3 regions of the Providencia sp. LY12 genome follow, and region 3 is predicted to be linked to each of the others. Evidence: predicted binding sites of a transcription regulator. Region 3 holds the regulator's gene; each other region holds the start of a gene.

Region 1 (7,322 bases), 900 kb from region 3:
TTGTTCAGGCATACGTTCATAAATATAACCGACCATAATCGTGATCACCGCAAGCCCTCCCCCAGTCGCTAATGCAGAATAAGCGCCTTGTAGCGGAATGATTTCATTTTCTTTACGCGCACTAATAAAGCGCATTGCCGCTAAGTGGCAAACGGTGAAGGTTCCGCTATGTAAGATTTGAACAATAATTAAGACTGGTAATGCAGTAAATGCCCCCATCATTCCCCAGCGGATAATCCCACAAACTGCGGATAATAAGAGTAAATTACGAGCACTCCAACGTCGGAATAATCGATGGCTCAGCATAAATACGATCACTTCTGCCACTACACCCAGCGACCATAAATTACCGATCACTAAATCGGAATAACCCGCTTCTTTCCAGAACAGCGAGGCAAATCCATAATAAGCGGCGTGCGCACCTTGTAATAAAGTTACACAGATTAAAAACAACAGCACATTTTTATCTGCAATCAGCTGTTTAAATGAGACCTTATTTGCCCCATCTACTTTTGCCACACCCGCGGGCATAATTGCCGGTTTTAGCATCGCCCCCAGTAATAGGGCAGCGCAGCTGATCACCAGCGCTACCATGATAGAGATATGTCCCCACACACCAGCGAAATAGCCCATCGACGATGAGCCAATAATAAAGGCGATGGAGCCCCAAACGCGGATTTTGCCGTAATCAAACGTAAATTGTTTCTGCCATGTTCCTGCCAGTGAATCACCTAATGGCACCATAGGGGCAAAAAAGAGGTTAAACCCTATCATGACAAACATCAGCCAAGCCCAATGGGAGCCGAACGAAAATCCAATGGAGAATATAAGGGAAAGCGCCGCCAGTAATCGTAATGCATTGATCAGCTTGGAAGGCTCTTTGACTTGGGGGGTGATAAACATCGCACCAAGAAAACGCGCCGCAAGCCCGATACCTAACAACAGCCCTATCATTTCTGCATCTATTCCCTCACCTTGTAGCCACACTGACCAAAATGGTAGGAAAATACTGTAAGCAAAAAAGTAGGTAAAATAATCAATCGCTAGCCAACGCGTTGATGGAATAACCATCACTCCTCCCTTATTTTCATATCACCCTCTCTATGAAGGGGTTTACAACTGACAACAAAAAACCCGCTTTTACAAGTGTAGAAGCGGGTTTATCATGCTAATTCAGCTTACTTTATGGGCATATTGCCATTATGCATAAACTGGGTATTTTTTGCAGATAGCTAATACTTTCTGTTTAACAGCTTCAATGGTCGCTTCGTCATTGAGGTTATCCAGAATATCACACATCCAGCCAGCTAGCTCGCGTGCATCTGCTTCATTGAAGCCACGACGTGTAATTGCAGGAGAACCAATACGTACACCAGAAGTCACAAACGGGCTCTTCGGATCGTTAGGTACGCTGTTTTTGTTTACTGTAATGTTTGCGCGACCCAGTGCAGCATCAGCGTCTTTACCCGTGATATCTTTGTCAACTAAGTCAACTAAGAACAGGTGGTTTTCAGTACCGCCAGATACCACTTTAAAGCCGCGTTTTTGGAAAACTTCAACCATTGCTTTCGCATTTTTAGCGACTTGCTGTTGGTAAGTCTTGAACGCTGGCTCCATCGCTTCTTTCAGTGCTACCGCTTTACCTGCGATAACGTGCATCAGAGGACCGCCTTGAGAACCTGGGAATACCGCAGAGTTCAGACGCTTGTACAGGTCTTCGTCGCCACCTTTGGCTAAAATCAGACCACCGCGTGGACCCGCTAATGTTTTATGGGTTGTTGTAGTAACTACGTGAGCATGTGGAACTGGGTTAGGATAAACACCCGCGGCAACTAGACCCGCAACGTGAGCCATATCAACGAACAGGTAAGCACCGATGCTGTCAGCGATTTCACGCATTTTAGCCCAATCAACCACACCTGAGTATGCGGAGAAGCCGCCAATGATCATTTTTGGTTGATGTTTTTTCGCTTGAGCCGCGATATCGTCGTAATCAATTTTACCGCTTTCATCGATACCGTAAGGAACGATGTTATACAGTTTACCGGAGAAGTTTACTGGGGAACCGTGAGTTAAGTGACCGCCGTGTGCAAGGTTCATACCTAATACTGTGTCGCCTGGTTGCAGCAGCGCCATATAGACGGCAGCGTTAGCTTGTGAACCTGAGTGTGGCTGTACGTTTGCGTAGTCAGCACCAAATAACTCTTTTGCGCGGTCGATAGCTAATTGCTCAACCACATCAACGAATTCACAACCACCATAATAACGTTTAGTTGGATAACCTTCCGCATACTTATTGGTCAGCTGAGAGCCTTGAGCCTGCATAACTCGTGGGCTGGTATAGTTTTCAGAAGCAATTAATTCAATATGTTCTTCTTGACGTTGTACTTCTTTTTCCATTGCTTCCCACAGTTGTGGGTCGTAATCTGCAATATTCATTTCACGCTTTAACATTCGCTTCTCCTGCCTCAGCAATTCAATAAGGTAACAATCAATTCAACTTAATGACTGACAGTGTAAACTCTTTTTCGTCGTTGAGATAGCCCCTAAGAAAAAATATACGCAAACGATTGCATTAATTTTTTTGCTTTCAGATACCTTTAAACAACACAAAATATAATAGCGCACATTTCAATAATACCGAGACGAATATCTAACTTTGCTAGCTACCTCTAATTTTGCGGTGAATTCCCCCACTTTTTGATGCGTTAATTATTTACATTTCCCGCTAAATATTATAAGTTGCATACAAAATGCATGTTTATAAATTCATAATATTATGAAAATAATTCAGGAGTACCTGTATGCTTGATCAACAAACTATCGCCACAATTAAATCCACCATCCCTGCCATCGCAGCAACTGGCCCTAAATTAACCGCTCACTTTTATGACAGAATGTTTAAACAACATCCTGAACTGAAAGATATTTTCAATATGAGAAATCAAACGAATGGCGATCAGCGTGAAGCCCTATTCAACGCCATTTGCGCCTATGCCATCCATATTGAAACCCCTGAAGCATTAATTGGTGCAGTGGAAAAAATTGCGCAAAAACATGCCAGCTTAAATATCAAACCAGAGCATTACCCGATTGTTGGGGAAAATCTGCTCGCTGCGATTGATGAGCTACTGAGCCCAGGTCAGGAAGTGTTGGACGCATGGGGAAGAGCTTATGGCGTACTGGCGGATATTTTCATTAACCGTGAAAACGCGATCTACCATGAAAATGCGGAAAAATCTGGCGGATGGGAAGGCTTACGTGAATTTAAAGTCACTAAAAAACAGCCTCAAAGTGCCGTTATCACCAGTTTTGAACTCACTCCGGTAGATGGTAAAGCTGTGGCCGATTATCGTCCAGGGCAATATATTACTGTATACCTGAATGAAAATAGTTTTGAAAATCAAGAGATTCGCCAGTATTCACTCACTACTGCGCCAAATGGGAAAACCTACCGTATTGCGGTAAAACGTGAAGAGCAAGGCATCGTTTCAGGCTTCTTACATCAAAATCTCAATGAAGGCGATATTGTTCGTTTAGCGCCACCTTGCGGTGACTTTTACCTTGATGTCGAACCGAAAACGCCAGTGACTTTAATCTCTGCTGGCGTCGGCTTAACACCAATGCTCAGCATGCTTAACCACCTCACTATGCACCAACATCAAGCACCTGTGAATTGGCTACACGCCGCTGAAAATGGGGATGTACACGCTTTTAATCAAGAAGTTAGCCAATTGATGTCACAACATACCCAAGGTCATTCGGCAGTCTGGTTTAACCAGCCAGCACCACAAGATAAACAGGGTGAAGATTACCAATACTGTGGATTACTGGATTTAACGCAAGTCAAAGAGAAAGTGCTTCAGCCAAATATGCAATTCTATTTCTGTGGACCTGTTGGCTTTATGCAGCATGTTGGAAAACAGCTAATTGAAATGGGTGTTACTGCCGATAACATTCATTATGAGTGTTTCGGTCCTCATAAAGTATTACCGTTAAATTAATTGCAGTTATTCATTATAGTGAATTGTTTTTAAAGATTTAGTTTATATAAATTTTTAATTTTTGCGGTAACGGACTCGCATATAAATATATTATCATCCCATGTAAGATATATTTATCCCGTTACCGCATTTTTCATTCTAGCTAACTCGCCAGCCTAAAAGCTAATCCGCCAACTAGAACAAAAATTAAATTGCTTCTTCGTCTTGCTCACCTGTACGAATACGAATGACGCGAGCAACGTCATACACAAAGATTTTCCCATCACCGATTTTGCCGGTTTGCGCCGTTTGCATAATGGTTTCTACACAGCTTTCAACAATATCATCCGGCACAACGATTTCAATTTTTACCTTTGGTAAAAAATCCACCATATATTCCGCACCACGATACAGTTCAGTGTGACCTTTTTGGCGACCAAAGCCTTTCACTTCAGTCACTGTCATGCCGGTGATCCCCACTTCAGCTAACGCTTCGCGCACATCATCAAGTTTGAATGGCTTTATAATTGCATCAATTTTTTTCATTTTCAGTTCCTGTTATGACCAGTTTTTGCGGCCAAAACCTGAGGTAATCGGATAACGACGATCTTTACCGAAATTACGCATTGTGATCCGCGGTCCAACAGGAGCCTGACGGCGTTTATATTCGTTAATATCGACAAGACGCACAACTTTGCGAACAATTTCTCTATCAAATCCGAGCTTGATAAGGTCAGCCACAGATAAATCTTTTTCTACATAACCGTCTAAGATGGCATCTAACACATCGTATGGCGGTAAACTATCTTGGTCTAATTGCCCTGGAGCCAGCTCCGCTGAAGGTGGTCTATCAATCACGCGCTGCGGAATTGCTGGCGATATTGTATTACGATATTTAGCCAGTTCAAAGACCAGCGTTTTTGGCACATCTTTCAGGACATCAAAGCCCCCTGCCATATCGCCATACAACGTTGAATACCCAACTGCAGATTCACTTTTATTGCTAGTCGTCAGCACTAAACGGCGGCGCTTATTGGACATCGCCATTAAGATCACGGCGCGACAACGGGCTTGTAAATTCTCTTCCGTGGTATCCGGTTGAGTCCCTTCAAACATCGGCTGCAATTGTGCCATAAAGGCATCAAACATCGGTTCAATGGAAACGATATCAAACTCAACACCCAGTAATTCCGCCTGCTCTTTAGCATCATGGATGCTCATTTCAGAGGTGTAACGGAACGGCATCATAACCGCTTGAACTCGCTCTTTACCGATAGCATCTGCCGCAATCGCCACGGTTAATCCTGAATCAATCCCACCGGATAACCCTAAAATCGCCCCATTAAAGCCATTTTTGTTGATGTAATCGCGGGTAGCTAAGACTAATGCTTGATATACCTGAGCAATTTGCGGCGCTTCAGGCTGCTTCGTCTGCTCAGTCACTAATTTCACATCTTCAAAGGTGACTGTCGCCACTTGCTCTGCAAATTCAGCCATTTGGTAGACTTGCTTGCCTTTATTTGCCAGCACTTTAGAGCCGCCATCAAACACAAGTTCGTCTTGTCCACCCACTTGGTTCAGATAAACAATCGGCAAACCGGTACGCTGCGCATGTTCCACCAGCAGATCACTACGAATATGCTCTTTATTTAAATCATACGGTGAAGCATTAATGGTGAGAACCAACTCAGCCCCCGCCCCTTTCACCGCATCAATTGGCTCGTCATACCAAATATCTTCGCAAATCAGTAAACCGAGCTGATAACCTTTGAATTCCACCACGCACGTTTTTTCCGCCGCCGTGAAGTAACGAGGCTCATCAAAAACGCCGTAATTAGGCAGTTCTTGCTTAAAGTAACGGGCTAATAGCTTGCCTTGGTAGAAAAATGATAATGCGTTATAAATTTCATTATCTTCGTACCACGGGTGACCCACGATGATCCCGCATTGACCGCTAGCTTGTTGTAAACGTTTTAATTGCGCAGTGCATCGCTCTTCAAAATCGTGGCGGAAAAGTAAATCTTCAGGGGAATACCCTGTTAGAGCCAGCTCAGAAAACATGACGATATCAGTGTTTTCAGCCTGTTCTTCAACAGTTTGCAACATACGCTCGCAGTTGCCTTCGATGTCGCCAACCAGCCAGTTAAGTTGTGCCAGTGAGATATTAAGCTTACGGCTCATAACGTGTTTGTTCTCCCTTAATCCTTTAGGCTATAAAGGTTTTATTCTTTAAAATCATTCGCTTCTAAATCGTGACGCCCGAGTAATTTATAAAACTCAGTACGGTTGCGTCCCGCCATGCGTGCAGCTTGGGTCACGTTGCCTTTGGTCATCTGCAATAATTTACGCAGATAATTTAATTCGAATTGGTTACGCGCTTCCACAAAGGTCGGTAGCGCCGTATTTTCACCTTCCAGAGCTTGGCTAACGAGGGCTTCGCTGATCACTGGAGATGTCGTCAATGCAACACACTGCTCAATCACGTTCACTAACTGGCGCACGTTTCCGGGCCAGCTTGCGGTCATCAAGCACTTCATCGCATCGCTCGAAAAACTGCGAACAAATGGTTTATGGCGACTCGCAGCTTCACGTAATAAATGATTAGCTAATAATGGAATATCTTCTGCGCGTTCATTCAACGCAGGGATGCGCAGGTTCACTACATTCAAGCGATAATAGAGATCCTCACGGAACTCGTTTTTTTCCATCGCTTTCGGTAAGTTACGGTGGGTCGCAGAAATAATGCGTACATCAATATCTAAATCGCGGTTGCTACCTAGCGGGCGAACTTTACGTTCTTGTAGAACACGCAGCAATTTGACTTGCAGCGGCATTGGCATATCACCAATTTCGTCTAAAAAGAGCGTTCCTCCGCTGGCTGCAAAAAACAGCCCTTCACGGCTACTGACTGCACCGGTAAACGCGCCTTTAGCATGCCCAAACAGTTCAGACTCAAGTAATTGTTCAGGTAATGCGCCACAGTTAATTGCGATAAACGGTTTATGAGCACGTGGACTCACTTTATGAATCGCTTGTGCTAATACTTCTTTACCCGTCCCACTTTGCCCATTAATCAGCACGCTCACATCCGATTGTGCCACCATATGAGCCTGTTCAAGCAAACGGATCATTAGCGGGCTACGCGTGACAATGCCAGCGCTCCACTCTTCATCGCTAATCGGTGTGGAAGATAATGCTAATGCTTCATCAATGGCTTTATAAAGCGCGTCTTTATCAACGGGTTTGGTTAAGAAACTAAACACTCCGCGCTGCGTTGCCGCAACCGCATCAGGGATCGAACCATGAGCAGTGAGAATAATCACCGGAAGATTAGGATGG
Region 2 (7,322 bases), 1.5 Mb from region 3:
GGGGTCGACTCACCCTGCCCCGATTAACGTTGGACAGGAACCCTTGGTCTTCCGGCGTGCGGGTTTTTCACCCGCATTATCGTTACTTATGTCAGCATTCGCACTTCTGATACCTCCAGCATGCCTCACAGCACACCTTCACAGGCTTACAGAACGCTCCCCTACCCAACAATATTTACATATCGCTGCCGCAGCTTCGGTGCATAGTTTAGCCCCGTTACATCTTCCGCGCAGGCCGACTCGACCAGTGAGCTATTACGCTTTCTTTAAATGATGGCTGCTTCTAAGCCAACATCCTGGCTGTCTGAGCCTTCCCACTTCGTTTCCCACTTAACTATGACTTTGGGACCTTAGCTGGCGGTCTGGGTTGTTTCCCTCTTCACGACGAACGTTAGCACCCGCCGTGTGTCTCCCGTGATAACATTCTTCGGTATTCGTAGTTTGCATCGAGTTGGTAAGTCGGGATGACCCCCTAGTCGAAACAGTGCTCTACCCCCGAAGATGAGTTCACGAGGCGCTACCTAAATAGCTTTCGGGGAGAACCAGCTATCTCCCGGTTTGATTGGCCTTTCACCCCCAGCCACAAGTCATCCGCTAATTTTTCAACATTAGTCGGTTCGGTCCTCCAGTTAGTGTTACCCAACCTTCAACCTGCCCATGGCTAGATCACCGGGTTTCGGGTCTATACCCTGCAACTCATTCGCCCAGTTAAGACTCGGTTTCCCTACGGCTCCCCTATACGGTTAACCTTGCTACAGAATATAAGTCGCTGACCCATTATACAAAAGGTACGCAGTCACACCACAAGGGTGCTCCCACTGCTTGTACGTACACGGTTTCAGGTTCTATTTCACTCCCCTCGCCGGGGTTCTTTTCGCCTTTCCCTCACGGTACTGGTTCACTATCGGTCAATCAGGAGTATTTAGCCTTGGAGGATGGTCCCCCCATATTCAGACAGGATAACACGTGTCCCGCCCTACTCGTCGAGTTCACAACACTAACACCTTCGGATACGGGGCTATCACCCTTTACTGCCGGCCTTTCCAGACCGTTCTCCTGATGCTAATGCTGATTAAGACTCTGGGCTGCTCCCCGTTCGCTCGCCGCTACTAGGGGAATCTCGGTTGATTTCTTTTCCTCGAGGTACTGAGATGTTTCAGTTCCCTCGGTTCGCCTCGTTTGACTATGTATTCATCAAACGATAGTGCAACGAATTGCACTGGGTTTCCCCATTCGGAAATCGTCGGTTATAACGGTTCATATCACCTTACCAACGCTTATCGCAGATTAGCACGTCCTTCATCGCCTCTGATTGCCTAGGCATCCACCGTGTACGCTTAGTCGCTTAACCTCACAACCCGAAGGTGTCTTTACCAACTGACCCGACGGTCAATTGAACACATTCACGTTGAGATTTTTGAGAGACTCTCACATTGTTTAAGCGATAAACAATGTGCGTTGTTTTCAATTTTCAGCTTGTTCCAGATTGTTAAAGAGCATAATTGTTAAACCAACTACAACGTAATTGGCTTAATCATTATTTGTGGGGAACGTCTTTCACTCATTCTCCGCGCAATTGGCGTCCCCTAGGGGATTCGAACCCCTGTTACCGCCGTGAAAGGGCGGTGTCCTAGGCCTCTAGACGAAGGGGACACTACAGTCAGCTTCGCAGACGCGCTTTTTGCTCTACTTTCTATCAGACAATCTGTGTGAGCACTTCACAAAAACACTTCAATGGTAAGGAGGTGATCCAACCGCAGGTTCCCCTACGGTTACCTTGTTACGACTTCACCCCAGTCATGAATCACAAAGTGGTAAGCGCCCTCCCGAAGGTTAAGCTACCTACTTCTTTTGCAACCCACTCCCATGGTGTGACGGGCGGTGTGTACAAGGCCCGGGAACGTATTCACCGTAGCATTCTGATCTACGATTACTAGCGATTCCGACTTCATGGAGTCGAGTTGCAGACTCCAATCCGGACTACGACGTACTTTATGAGTTCCGCTTGCTCTCGCGAGGTCGCTTCTCTTTGTATACGCCATTGTAGCACGTGTGTAGCCCTACTCGTAAGGGCCATGATGACTTGACGTCATCCCCACCTTCCTCCGGTTTATCACCGGCAGTCTCCTTTGAGTTCCCGACCGAATCGCTGGCAACAAAGGATAAGGGTTGCGCTCGTTGCGGGACTTAACCCAACATTTCACAACACGAGCTGACGACAGCCATGCAGCACCTGTCTCAGAGTTCCCGAAGGCACCAAAGCATCTCTGCTAAGTTCTCTGGATGTCAAGAGTAGGTAAGGTTCTTCGCGTTGCATCGAATTAAACCACATGCTCCACCGCTTGTGCGGGCCCCCGTCAATTCATTTGAGTTTTAACCTTGCGGCCGTACTCCCCAGGCGGTCGATTTAACGCGTTAGCTCCGGAAGCCACTCCTCAAGGGAACAACCTCCAAATCGACATCGTTTACAGCGTGGACTACCAGGGTATCTAATCCTGTTTGCTCCCCACGCTTTCGCACCTGAGCGTCAGTCTTTGTCCAGGGGGCCGCCTTCGCCACCGGTATTCCTCCACATCTCTACGCATTTCACCGCTACACATGGAATTCTACCCCCTCTACAAGACTCTAGCTGACCAGTCTTAGATGCCATTCCCAGGTTAAGCCCGGGGATTTCACATCTAACTTAATCAACCGCCTGCGTGCGCTTTACGCCCAGTAATTCCGATTAACGCTTGCACCCTCCGTATTACCGCGGCTGCTGGCACGGAGTTAGCCGGTGCTTCTTCTGTTGGTAACGTCAATCGCTGATGATATTAGCATCAACGCCTTCCTCCCAACTGAAAGTACTTTACAACCCTAAGGCCTTCTTCATACACGCGGCATGGCTGCATCAGGCTTGCGCCCATTGTGCAATATTCCCCACTGCTGCCTCCCGTAGGAGTCTGGGCCGTGTCTCAGTCCCAGTGTGGCTGATCATCCTCTCAGACCAGCTAGGGATCGTCGCCTTGGTGAGCCATTACCTCACCAACTAGCTAATCCCATATGGGTTCATCCGATAGCGCAAGGACCGAAGTTCCCCTGCTTTGCTCCTAAGAGATTATGCGGTATTAGCTACCGTTTCCAGTAGTTATCCCCCTCTATCGGGCAGATCCCCATACATTACTCACCCGTCCGCCGCTCGTCAGCGAGAAGCAAGCTTCTCCTGTTACCGCTCGACTTGCATGTGTTAGGCCTGCCGCCAGCGTTCAATCTGAGCCATGATCAAACTCTTCAATTAAAAAGCTTGATGCTCAAAGAATGTTACTGTCGTTTGATTTCCGAAGAAACCAAATTACCTATTAGTTCATATATATGAATTAACGTGTTAGTCACTCTTCAAGACTTAAAATCAAATATTTTTTTGATAGTGTCCTGTGAGTGCCCACACAGATTGTCTGATAAATTGTTAAAGAGCGGTGCGACATTTCTTGAGAAATTCGACTCAGTTTTTATCAACTTAGGTCGTTGTCGCGAGGTGGCGTATATTACGCTTTCCTCATTGAGAGTCAAGTATTTTTTTACTTAATCTTTTCAGATTCTCTCGCTGCCGTTTCAGTGTCCATCGCGCTTTGCGTTGGCTTGTTCCCGGTCAGTGGATGCGCATTATAGGGAGTCGCAGAAATCCTGCAACCCTTTTTTTAAGATTTTTTACGGTTTTTAGTTCAACTGCTGCATTCCACAGCAAAACCCCTATTTATACCCACTTACACACAGATTTATCCACAAACTGAAAAAATAGTGAAAATAGTTCGCGCATTACGCAAACGTTTGCGCTACAATTAGCGCGAAAATTCGGCATTGATTTTATTTTGATGCTCTGAAATTGTTAGTGACTTATATATAGATATTGCTTCTTTATCCAAATCCAAGGGATCTATCTCATGCAACAGCTTCGTCCTATTCGCCGTGCCCTGCTTAGTGTGTCTGATAAAACAGGGGTTGTTGAATTCGCTAAGGCGCTTTCTCACCGTGGTGTTGAACTGCTTTCTACCGGTGGAACCGCTAAATTACTAGCAGAGCAAGGCCTTAAGGTCACTGAAGTTTCAGATTACACAGGTTTTCCTGAAATGATGGATGGTCGCGTTAAGACTCTGCACCCGAAAGTTCACGGTGGGATCTTAGGTCGTCGCGGTAAAGATGATGCCATCATGCAGCAGCATGACATTACACCTATTGATATGGTGGTTGTGAACCTTTATCCATTTGCTCAAACCGTCGCAAAACCAAATTGCACATTAGAAGACGCCGTTGAGAATATCGATATTGGCGGTCCAACCATGGTTCGCTCCGCAGCGAAGAACCATAAAGACGTGGCTATCGTGGTTAACAGTAATGACTATGACAAAATCATCGAAGAGATGGATAACCACGAAAATTCGCTGAATTGGTCAACACGCTTTGACTTAGCTATTAAAGCATTTGAGCACACTGCCGCTTATGACAGTATGATTGCTAACTACTTTGGTGAGCTGGTTGCGCCATATCATGGTGATACCACTCAACCATCAGGTCGTTTCCCTCGTACCCTGAATTTAAACTTCATTAAGAAGCAAGATATGCGCTATGGCGAAAACAGCCATCAAGACGCGGCTTTCTATATAGAAGAAAATCCAAAAGAAGCGTCGATTGCCACTGCGAACCAAATTCAAGGTAAAGCGCTTTCTTATAATAATATCGCAGACACCGATGCAGCTCTGGAATGTGTAAAATCCTTTGATGAGCCAGCTTGTGTTATTGTTAAGCATGCTAACCCTTGTGGTGTTGCCATTGGTGACAATATCCATGCCGCTTATGATAAAGCATTCAAGACTGACCCAACCTCAGCATTCGGTGGCATCATTGCTTTTAACCGCCAATTAGATAAAGCCACCGCAGAAGCCATCATTGAACGTCAATTTGTTGAAGTGATTATTGCCCCTTCTATTGCTGAAGATGCCTTACCTTCTTTATCTACCAAGCAAAACGTGCGTGTTCTGGTATGTGGTGAGTGGAGCAAACCTGTTGCAGGTTTAGATTTTAAACGCGTGAATGGCGGTTTACTGGTTCAAGATCGTGACTTAGGTATGGTCGAAGCGGAAGATTTACGCGTCGTAACCACACGCCAACCTACGGAACGTGAGTTAAAAGATGCGCTGTTCTGCTGGAAAGTGGCGAAATTCGTGAAATCAAATGCGATTGTTTATTCGAAGAACGACATGACCATCGGTATTGGTGCAGGACAAATGAGCCGCGTGTACTCTGCTAAGATTGCAGGGATCAAAGCTGCTGATGAAGGTTTAGAAGTTGCTGGTTGTGCAATGGCATCCGATGCATTCTTCCCGTTCCGCGATGGTATCGATGCCGCTGCCTCTGTAGGCGTTACTTGCGTTATTCAACCAGGTGGATCTATTCGTGATGATGAAGTGATTGCCGCTGCCAATGAACATGGCATCGCAATGATCTTTACTAACATGCGTCACTTCCGTCACTAATTGCTAGGGGTTTCTATGAATATACTGATTATTGGTGGTGGCGGTCGCGAGCACGCTTTAGCATGGAAAGCCGCACAATCTCCATTAGCAGATAAAGTGTATGTTGCGCCAGGTAACGCGGGTACTGCACTGGAACCTGCACTGGAAAATGTCGATATCTCAGCAACTGACATTGATGGCTTACTGCAATTTGCCAAAGACAAACAAATCGGTCTAACCATCGTAGGTCCAGAAGCACCATTAGTTATCGGTGTGGTTGATGCATTTAAACAAGCTGGTTTAACCATTTTTGGACCAACTCAAGGTGCTGCACAGTTAGAAGGCTCGAAAGCATTCACCAAAGATTTCTTAGCGCGTCACAACATTCCGACCGCAGCTTATGAAAACTTTACTGAAATTGAGCCTGCTTTGGCTTATTTAGATAAAGTTGGCGCACCTATCGTTATCAAGGCTGATGGTTTGGCTGCTGGTAAAGGCGTGATTGTGGCAATGACGCTGCAAGAAGCCAAAGATGCCGTCCATGATATGCTGGCTGGCAATGCATTCGGTGATGCCGGTCATCGTATCGTTATCGAAGAGTTCCTTGATGGCGAAGAAGCGAGTTTCATCGTCATGGTGGATGGTGAGAATGTCATTCCGATGGCAACTAGCCAAGATCATAAACGTGTTGGCGATGGTGATACTGGGTTAAACACTGGCGGTATGGGTGCATATTCACCTGCGCCAGTGGTGACAGATACGGTTCATCAACGTGTCATGGAGCAAGTCATTTATCCAACCGTTAAAGGAATGGATCAAGAAGGGAACCGCTATCAAGGTTTCTTATATGCAGGTTTGATGATTGATAAAGCGGGTAACCCAAAAGTCATCGAATTTAACTGTCGCTTTGGCGATCCAGAAACTCAGCCAATTATGATGCGCTTACAATCTGATTTGGTCGCTCTGTGTTTAGCGGGCGCTAAAGGCGAACTCGCAGGTAAAGATTCCCTGTGGGATGAACGTCCAGCGCTCGGTATCGTAATTGCGGCGGGTGGATATCCAGGTGATTATCGCAATGGTGATGTGATTTCGGGTCTACCAACGTCAGAAGCAGCTGATAGCAAAGTGTTCCACGCAGGTACCAAGCTCAACCAAGCTGGTGAAGTCGTTACCGCCGGCGGACGTGTTCTGTGCGTAACCGCATTAGGTAACGACATCGCAAAAGCTCAAGCTAAAGCGTACGAAGTTGCCAAAACCATCAATTGGTCTGACAGTTTCTATCGCACCGATATCGGCTACCGCGCTATCGCCCGCATTAAGTAATAGAAACAAATAATCCCAAAGCTGATAAGAGGAAACTTTTATCAGCTTTTTGCTTTTCTGTTTCTTGTTTTTGCCTTTGACCTTCACCCAGCCAATGGCTCTAAGTATTTCGAATCACAGCAAAGCTGCAAGAGAGAGAATCTCTAGGAGCATACATAAGTATGTGACTAGGGTGAACGAACGTAGCAATACAGCTGTGGTTCGAAAGACGACGAGCGGTGACCTACAAAGAATCTTTACTAGGTTGCCAATTGCAAAAGTTGGTATCCGCCACCATCAAAAGCTGAGTGCCCTCTGGTGACTCCAACCACGCCAAATTCAGCTCTTTCGTCCAGACTTTGGCTCTATCATCTAGCCATTTCTGTGCATACGGTTCGAAAGTAACATCGCGCTTTTCACCATCACAAGTGGTGATTTTACCTTGCTTCCAATACCCTTGATGTAGCTCTACGCCACCCACTATCAACGCGGTATTGATATTCAGAATACGGTCAGCTTCAAAACGCCAGC
Region 3 (7,322 bases):
AACGGATGACATGACGTTTTTCTGCGTTAGTTAGCTGCAACCAACCAAAACGTTCATCTCGGGTTCGATAACAACCTCGGCAATATCCCTGCTCGTTGGTCTGGCATATCCCACGGCAAGGGCTTGGAATATCAAAAAACTCAAGTTGTTCTGCCATCGTTAACCACCCGTAATATAAACATAAAATTATGATATACTCCCTCGAATTGAGTATAGCCATGATATGACTAAAAAATAAACCTCAATCACTGTATTTAGTCATATTGCCACGTTATATTAATAGATAAATCGATTCGACTTTAAGCATTATTGCCTGAAGAATTTATAGGGAAACTACTATTATGCGCTTACTACATACCATGCTCCGTGTTACCGACATGCAACGCTCCATTGATTTTTACACCAAAGTATTAGGTATGCGTTTACTGCGCACGAGCGAAAATACAGAATACAAATATTCTTTAGCGTTTGTCGGTTACAGCGATGAAAGTGAAGGTGCTGTTATCGAGTTAACTTATAACTGGGGCGTAACAGAATATGACTTAGGTAATGCTTATGGTCATATTGCATTAGGTGTTGATGATGTTGCTAAAACCTGTGAAAACATTCGTCAAGCCGGTGGAAATATCACTCGTGAAGCTGGTCCAGTCAAGGGTGGTACAACCGTTATCGCATTTGTTGAAGATCCAGATGGCTATAAAATTGAGCTTATCGAAAATAAAAGTGCAAGCAAAGGATTAGGAAATTAATCCCTCACATACATTTTATATTTTAGGTGGTGATAACCATCACCTAAAATATCTTCAGTATCTACCTGCAAAAATGCATTCCCTTTGGCATAATGAAAGCCAACCAGAAACTGTAAATTGAAAGCCTAATGTCTGAAAAAAATAACCCTAACTCACTGGTTAACCGCTTCCGGGGTTACTACCCTGTCGTTATAGATGTTGAAACTGGTGGGTTCAACCCTAAAACTGATGGTCTATTAGAGATAGCGGCCATTACACTCAAAATGGACAAAGATGGCTGGCTAGCCATTGATGAAACGCTGCATTTTCATGTAGAACCATTTGAAGGTGCGAATTTGGAGCCCTCTGCACTGGAGTTCACAGGTATTGACCCCACGAACCCCCTACGTGGTGCAGTGAGTGAATATGATGCATTACATGCCATTTTTAAAACAATTCGAAAAGGTATGAAGAATACCGATTGCAATCGCGCGATCATGGTAGCTCATAACGCAAATTTTGATCACAGCTTTGTTATGAATGCGGCAGAACGCTCTGGGTTAAAACGTAACCCATTTCATCCCTTCGCAACCTTTGATACCGCCGCACTGAGTGGATTAGTTTTTGGGCAAACCATTCTTGCAAAAGCCTGTGTCACCGCAGGTATTCCATTTGATGGCAAGCAAGCCCACGGAGCCCTATACGATACTAACCGTACCGCGCTATTATTTTGCGAGTTAGTCAATAAATGGAAAAAATTAGGTGGATGGCCACTACCTAGTGAGCCTCAATAACCTCGCCCCCTAAAAACAAAAAAACCGTATTAGTTTTAGGCTAATACGGTTTTCATCAATATAAGCATTAAAGCCTATTCAACAATTTAATTACTCAGTGATGGTTTCATCTGCTGGACGGTATTTGTCTGCAGTTTCTTTGATCAGAGCTTGTAATTCGCCGCGTTGGAACATCTCAACGATAATGTCACAACCGCCAACTAACTCACCATCAACCCATAACTGTGGGAATGTTGGCCAATTAGCATATTTTGGTAGCTCTGCACGAATATCTGGGTTTTGTAAAATATCAACGTAAGCAAAACGCTCACCGCAAGAAGAGAGAGCTTGAACAGCTTGAGCAGAAAAACCGCAGCTAGGCAGTTTTGGAGAGCCTTTCATGTATAATAAAATTGGGTTTTCTTTAACTTGGCGCTCAATTTTTTCGATAGTTGTCATTTTATATCCTAAAACGTGGGTGCTGATTTTGCAGTCACTGAGCCACTTTGAATCATTTGCAAGGCAACTCATTAGACAGAACACATTGACCGGTGTAATCGCCGGCATAGTCAAAACATCGCAAATTGTTCCGTGATTGTTTCATACAATATGCCAGTTTTATAAGGCGAATACTATAGCACTCCTATTTGCTGTACTCAAAAGGTGAAAAGCAAATAGCAACGTTTTCTTTTTACTATAAAAAATTCACTCTGGGTGTTTTTGCCGTGTAATCATGGGAGTTATTTGTTAATATATTAGCAAATTAATAACACTTGATGTATTTCCCTGCTCTTCAATGACAATAACGACACGCAGTGGAATAATTATTATGCAACTTACTAACAATTAAGGCATAAATAGCATCATGGAACAGGTTTTTTCTTACTGTAACCTGTATTCTGTTATGATAAATCATGACTTACAATGCGGCGCAATAGCTCAGCACAGCTCAACGTCACTACACTAGAAGTAGATTAATTAATAGAAGTACATTTAATTTCGCTCATTTTACGAGCAAACACCCTAAACACTGAATAAAAGCAATCAAGGAGTACGCAATGTCTTTTGAATTACCAGCTCTACCTTATGCTAAAGATGCTTTAGAACCTCATATCTCTGCTGAGACCTTAGAATACCACTATGGTAAGCACCACAACACTTATGTTGTTAACCTGAATAACCTGATCAAAGGCACCAAATTTGAAGGTCTGTCTTTAGAAGAAATCATTAAAACTTCTGAAGGTGGCGTATTCAATAACGCGGCTCAAGTTTGGAACCACACTTTCTACTGGCACTGCTTGGCTCCAAATGCAGGTGGCGAGCCAACCGGTAAAGTTGCAGAAGCTATCAACAAAGCATTTGGTTCATTTGCTCAGTTCAAAGAGCAATTCACTGATGCCGCAGTTAAAAACTTCGGTGCAGGTTGGACTTGGTTAGTGAAGAAAGCAGATGGCAGCCTGGCTATCGTTAACACATCTAACGCGGCAACACCAATTTCTGGTGACGATAAGCCAGTTCTGACTGTTGATATCTGGGAACACGCTTACTACATCGACTACCGTAACGCACGTCCAAAATACTTAGAAAACTTCTGGGCGTTGGTTAACTGGAAATTTGTTGAAGAAAATCTGGCTTAATTTTAGTTCAGATCTAAAATGACTAAGGGCGAGTATATTACTCGCCCTTAATTATTTCTCATCCTTATTAGATAGGATGGAAATGAAATCAGAAAATGTGCACAGCAAACAAAATAATTACAGCTAAAGAGCCAAACGCAGCTAGCAATCCATATTTAAAATCTGTATCCATGAGACCCTCTCATATAAAGAAATTGAATTATCAAATAACCATAAAATAAAAAGGTTATTTCAGTATACATGCACAAAAACGTAAAACCAGTGTCTATATCACATGTTATAACATCAATTATTTCTTTCGTTTTTGCGCTAGATCAGACAAAATCGACAACAAATCGCTAAATTATTGCCAGCAAAGGTACTATGCATCAATATGCAGGTAATTATTTAACTAGAATTATTTTAGAGACCAAGTTTTGGTTAGGAGTTTTTTCTTCTCATGGCAACAATTAAAGATGTGGCGAAACGTGCGGGCGTCTCTACCACAACCGTCTCCCATGTTATCAACAAGACGCGTTTTGTCGCTGATGATACAAAAACAGCCGTTTGGGCCGCCATCAAAGAGCTCAATTATTCTCCGAGTGCGGTTGCGCGTAGTTTAAAAGTCAACCACACCAAATCAATTGGTCTGTTGGCAACATCAAGTGAAGCCCCCTATTTCGCAGAAGTGATCGAGTCTGTCGAGAATAGTTGCTATGAGAAAGGCTATACTCTAATTTTATGTAACTCTCACAATAACTTAGGTAAGCAAAAAGCGTACTTGCAAATGTTGGCACAAAAACGTGTCGATGGGCTACTTGTGATGTGTTCAGAATACCCTGACACCTTGATAGGTATGTTGGAAGATTACCGAAATATCCCAATGGTCGTCATGGACTGGGGTACCTCTCGCGGGGATTTCACTGACAGTATTATTGATAACTCTTTCCACGGTGGTTACTTAGCGGGTCGTTACCTTATTGACCGTGGTCACCGTGAAATTGGCGTGATCCCTGGCTCTCTCGAAAGAAATACAGGTATTGGGCGTTTAACCGGCTTCAAAAAAGCCATGGAAGAAGCCAAAGTCACATTAAAAGATGAATGGATTGTTCAAGGGGATTTCGAGCCAGAATCAGGCTATAAAGCGATGATGCAGATCCTCAGTAACAAGCACCGCCCTACTGCGGTCTTCTGTGGTGGAGACATCATGGCGATGGGGGCAATCTGTGCGGCTGACGAGATGGGATTACGTGTCCCTCAAGATATTTCCATTATTGGTTATGATAACGTGCGTAATGCACGATATTTCACGCCTGCATTAACCACAATCCACCAGCCAAAAGAGCGTTTAGGTCAAATGGCGTTTGCGATGTTGCTCGATCGTATTGTGAATAAACGCGAAGATGCGCAAACGATTGAAGTTCATCCGCGTTTAGTTGAGCGCCGTTCCGTGGCTGACGGTCCATTTATTGATTATCGCCGCTAAGTCTACCTCAGCACATTAGCTCGCAAACCACTCCGCGTTGAGCGTTTCGCTATCACCAAGATAGTCAAGCAGCCATCTCAACGCTGGAGATGTATCATTCTCAACCCACGTTAAGCAGCAAGGGCTTTCAGGAAACGGCTGTGCTAATTCCAGCTCAACAAGCTTGCCTTCTGCACACAATGGCGCTGCACGGTGCTCAGGAACCATTCCCACACACAGCCCATTTTCCAAACACGCTAAACCACTTTCCCAGTAAGGCACAACTAAGCGACGTTGGTTATCCAGCGCCCAAGTATCTCTTTTCGGTAAGCTTCTTGAGGTATCTTCTAAGCACAAACTTGGATATTCACGCATTTGATCATCTGTCAGTTTGCCCTGAATTTTTGCTAATGGGTGATCGGGGCTCGCAACACAACGCCATGACATAAAGCCCATATCACGGAAGCTATAGCGCTCTCCAATTGGTGAAGCACGGGTCGCTCCAATCGCAACATCCACACGTCCATCGGCTAAAGCATCCCAAACTCCATTAAACACTTCAGGGTGGATATACAGTTCAATATCAGGGAAATGACGATAAAAATCCAAAATCAGCTGTTCCGTACGCTGCGGTTTTACGATGCAATCAACAGCAATACTGAACTGTCCGCGCCATCCATTGGCGACTTGTTGGCATTGATGTCGAGTATCAATCATTTTTTTGATAACACTTCGACTTTCTTTAATAAAGATAGCCCCGGCTTCCGTCAATACCACATCACGGTGACGACGTTCGAATAGCGGAACTGCTAACCATTCTTCGACTTGTTTTACTGTGTAGCTGATCGCTGAAGGAACTCGATGCAGCTCATCCGCAGCACCACTAAAGCTTCCCGTTCGAGCAACTGCGTCTATGACTTCAAGTGCATGAGCTGACCACATTTTCTTTCCTTTCAAATTATTTGATAGCAGAGTCCAAATATTACCGTTTCACAACGTAAAAAAATAGCCTATACAATAAGATAACTATCAACATTATTTTAAATATAGATTAAGCAAAAACTATGACAAATACTGCGACAAAAAACTCCTCTGGATTTTTGATTTATCTTGCTGGCCTAAGCATGCTGGGGTTTTTAGCCATCGATATGTATCTGCCAGCCTTTGGTTCAATGCAAACAACCTTAAATACGACTGAAGGCGCTATCAGCGCATCATTAAGTATCTTTCTAGCGGGCTTCGCGTTTGCCCAGCTATTATGGGGACGCCTTTCAGATAAATTAGGACGCAAACCTATCCTTATTGTTGGGCTTTCCCTGTTTATTGTTAGCTGTCTAGCAATGATTTGGGTCACCGATGCCACTCAGTTATTAATCCTTCGATTCTTGCAAGCCGTTGGCGTTTGTTCTGCTGCGGTTTTATGGCAGGCCCTCGTTATCGACCGCTATAACGAAGCTGATACTCAAAAAGTATTTGCCTCTATCATGCCTTTAGTGGCGCTTTCTCCTGCATTAGCGCCACTTTTAGGTGCCTGGGTGCTTGAGCACAAAAACTGGGAATTTATCTTCATCGTGCTGATGATGGTGGGCGTTTTACTCCTGCTACCGACCTTGATGCTAAAAAAAGTGGCACCGAAAGTCATCGCAGAAGAAAACCAGCCACAAACCAAAGTTTCCTTTGCTACCTTGCTAAGCTCCCCTGTTTTCAGTGGTAACGTACTTGTGTATGCAGCGTGTAGCGCTGGCTTTTTTGCATGGCTAACGGGTTCGCCATTTATTCTACGCAATATGGGCTTTAACCCTGCGGATATCGGCTTGAGTTATATCCCTCAAACACTGGCATTTATTGTCGGGGGATACGGCTGCCGCTTCGTATTAGCTAAAGTTCGCGCTGAAACGTTGTTCCCAATCTTGCTAGCGGGTTATGCCGTTAGTATGATTATTCTCTTTGTGATGGCGATTTATACGCAGCCAACATTAACCATGATTTTGGTTCCATTTTGCTTTATGGCAGCAATGAACGGAGCATCATACCCAATTGCAGTCGCCAAAGCCCTCAATACGTTCCCATCTGCTAGTGGTAAGGCCGCTGCACTGCAAAACGCCTTACAATTAGGGTTATGTTTCTTAGCCAGTTTATTAGTGTCTGCACTTACATTTGACCCTTTACTCGCTACAACTGGCGTGATGGCATTTACTGTAATCCCAATGATTATAGGCTATTTCATGCAGCGTTGTGCTAGCAAGTCCAATGATGCGATTAAGCACACTGAATATCAGCATGACTAATCGTTAGTTAACGTTATTTTTTGGCATCATAATAATCAGTTCCGTTACTATTATTAATAACGGAACTGATTTTTAATAAATACGTTATTTGGTGAATATATCGTTTATAGAGTTAATTTTTTCCCTATAACACGCTATTATTAGCATATTCAATTATGACGTTTTGAAGAGCCATGCTGAAACAGTATTATCCTCCTGATGAATTAAAAGAATTTGTTAGTTCAGTTTTGATTATCAAGAAATTTACTGATGCTATTAAGATCTTCCCAGGTACAGGTGCTGAAATATGGGTTTCGACTGAAAATATCAGTATGTCGACTCACGAACATACATCCGTCAATCCATTTCAGTTAATCATCCCCAGAGTCAATATATTTACCGCCATCCCGAATAATGCCAGCGTGATGGTGCTGCGTATTCGCCACGATGCCTTACGTTTTTTACTTCCCCAA

The links. Region 3 encodes PurR, which represses purine synthesis genes. Its sites were predicted from a motif close to CANGCAAACGTTTGCNTG; they were not measured.
Region 1: a site for PurR is predicted at 2,560-2,577, ahead of glyA (serine hydroxymethyltransferase). Genes of this name have one in related genera too.
Region 2: a site for PurR is predicted at 3,797-3,814, ahead of purH (bifunctional phosphoribosylaminoimidazolecarboxamide formyltransferase/IMP cyclohydrolase). Genes of this name have one in related genera too.

The regions. Positions count from the first base shown of each region.
Region 1 covers NZ_CM172594.1:2,822,439-2,829,760, forward strand. The annotation lists gene ACY3ZI_RS13420 (3-phenylpropionate MFS transporter) at 1-1,071, opposite strand, end outside; gene glyA (serine hydroxymethyltransferase) at 1,201-2,454, opposite strand; gene hmpA (NO-inducible flavohemoprotein) at 2,805-4,004, shown strand; gene glnB (nitrogen regulatory protein P-II) at 4,191-4,529, opposite strand; gene ACY3ZI_RS13440 (NAD+ synthase) at 4,542-6,164, opposite strand; gene glrR (two-component system response regulator GlrR) at 6,206-7,322, opposite strand, start outside.
Region 2 covers NZ_CM172594.1:447,277-454,598, reverse strand. The annotation lists rRNA gene ACY3ZI_RS02025 (23S ribosomal RNA) at 1-1,351, opposite strand, end outside; tRNA gene ACY3ZI_RS02020 (tRNA-Glu) at 1,578-1,653, opposite strand; rRNA gene ACY3ZI_RS02015 (16S ribosomal RNA) at 1,739-3,277, opposite strand; gene purH (bifunctional phosphoribosylaminoimidazolecarboxamide formyltransferase/IMP cyclohydrolase) at 3,921-5,510, shown strand; gene purD (phosphoribosylamine--glycine ligase) at 5,526-6,812, shown strand; gene ACY3ZI_RS02000 (DUF1481 domain-containing protein) at 7,036-7,322, opposite strand, start outside.
Region 3 covers NZ_CM172594.1:1,917,768-1,925,089, reverse strand. The annotation lists gene ACY3ZI_RS09120 (DUF1289 domain-containing protein) at 1-157, opposite strand, end outside; gene gloA (lactoylglutathione lyase) at 342-749, shown strand; gene rnt (ribonuclease T) at 878-1,522, shown strand; gene ACY3ZI_RS09105 (Grx4 family monothiol glutaredoxin) at 1,613-1,960, opposite strand; gene sodB (superoxide dismutase [Fe]) at 2,560-3,138, shown strand; gene cydH (cytochrome bd-I oxidase subunit CydH) at 3,227-3,310, opposite strand; gene purR (HTH-type transcriptional repressor PurR) at 3,578-4,603, shown strand; gene punR (DNA-binding transcriptional activator PunR) at 4,619-5,524, opposite strand; gene punC (purine nucleoside transporter PunC) at 5,647-6,870, shown strand; gene ACY3ZI_RS09075 (helix-turn-helix transcriptional regulator) at 7,044-7,322, shown strand, end outside.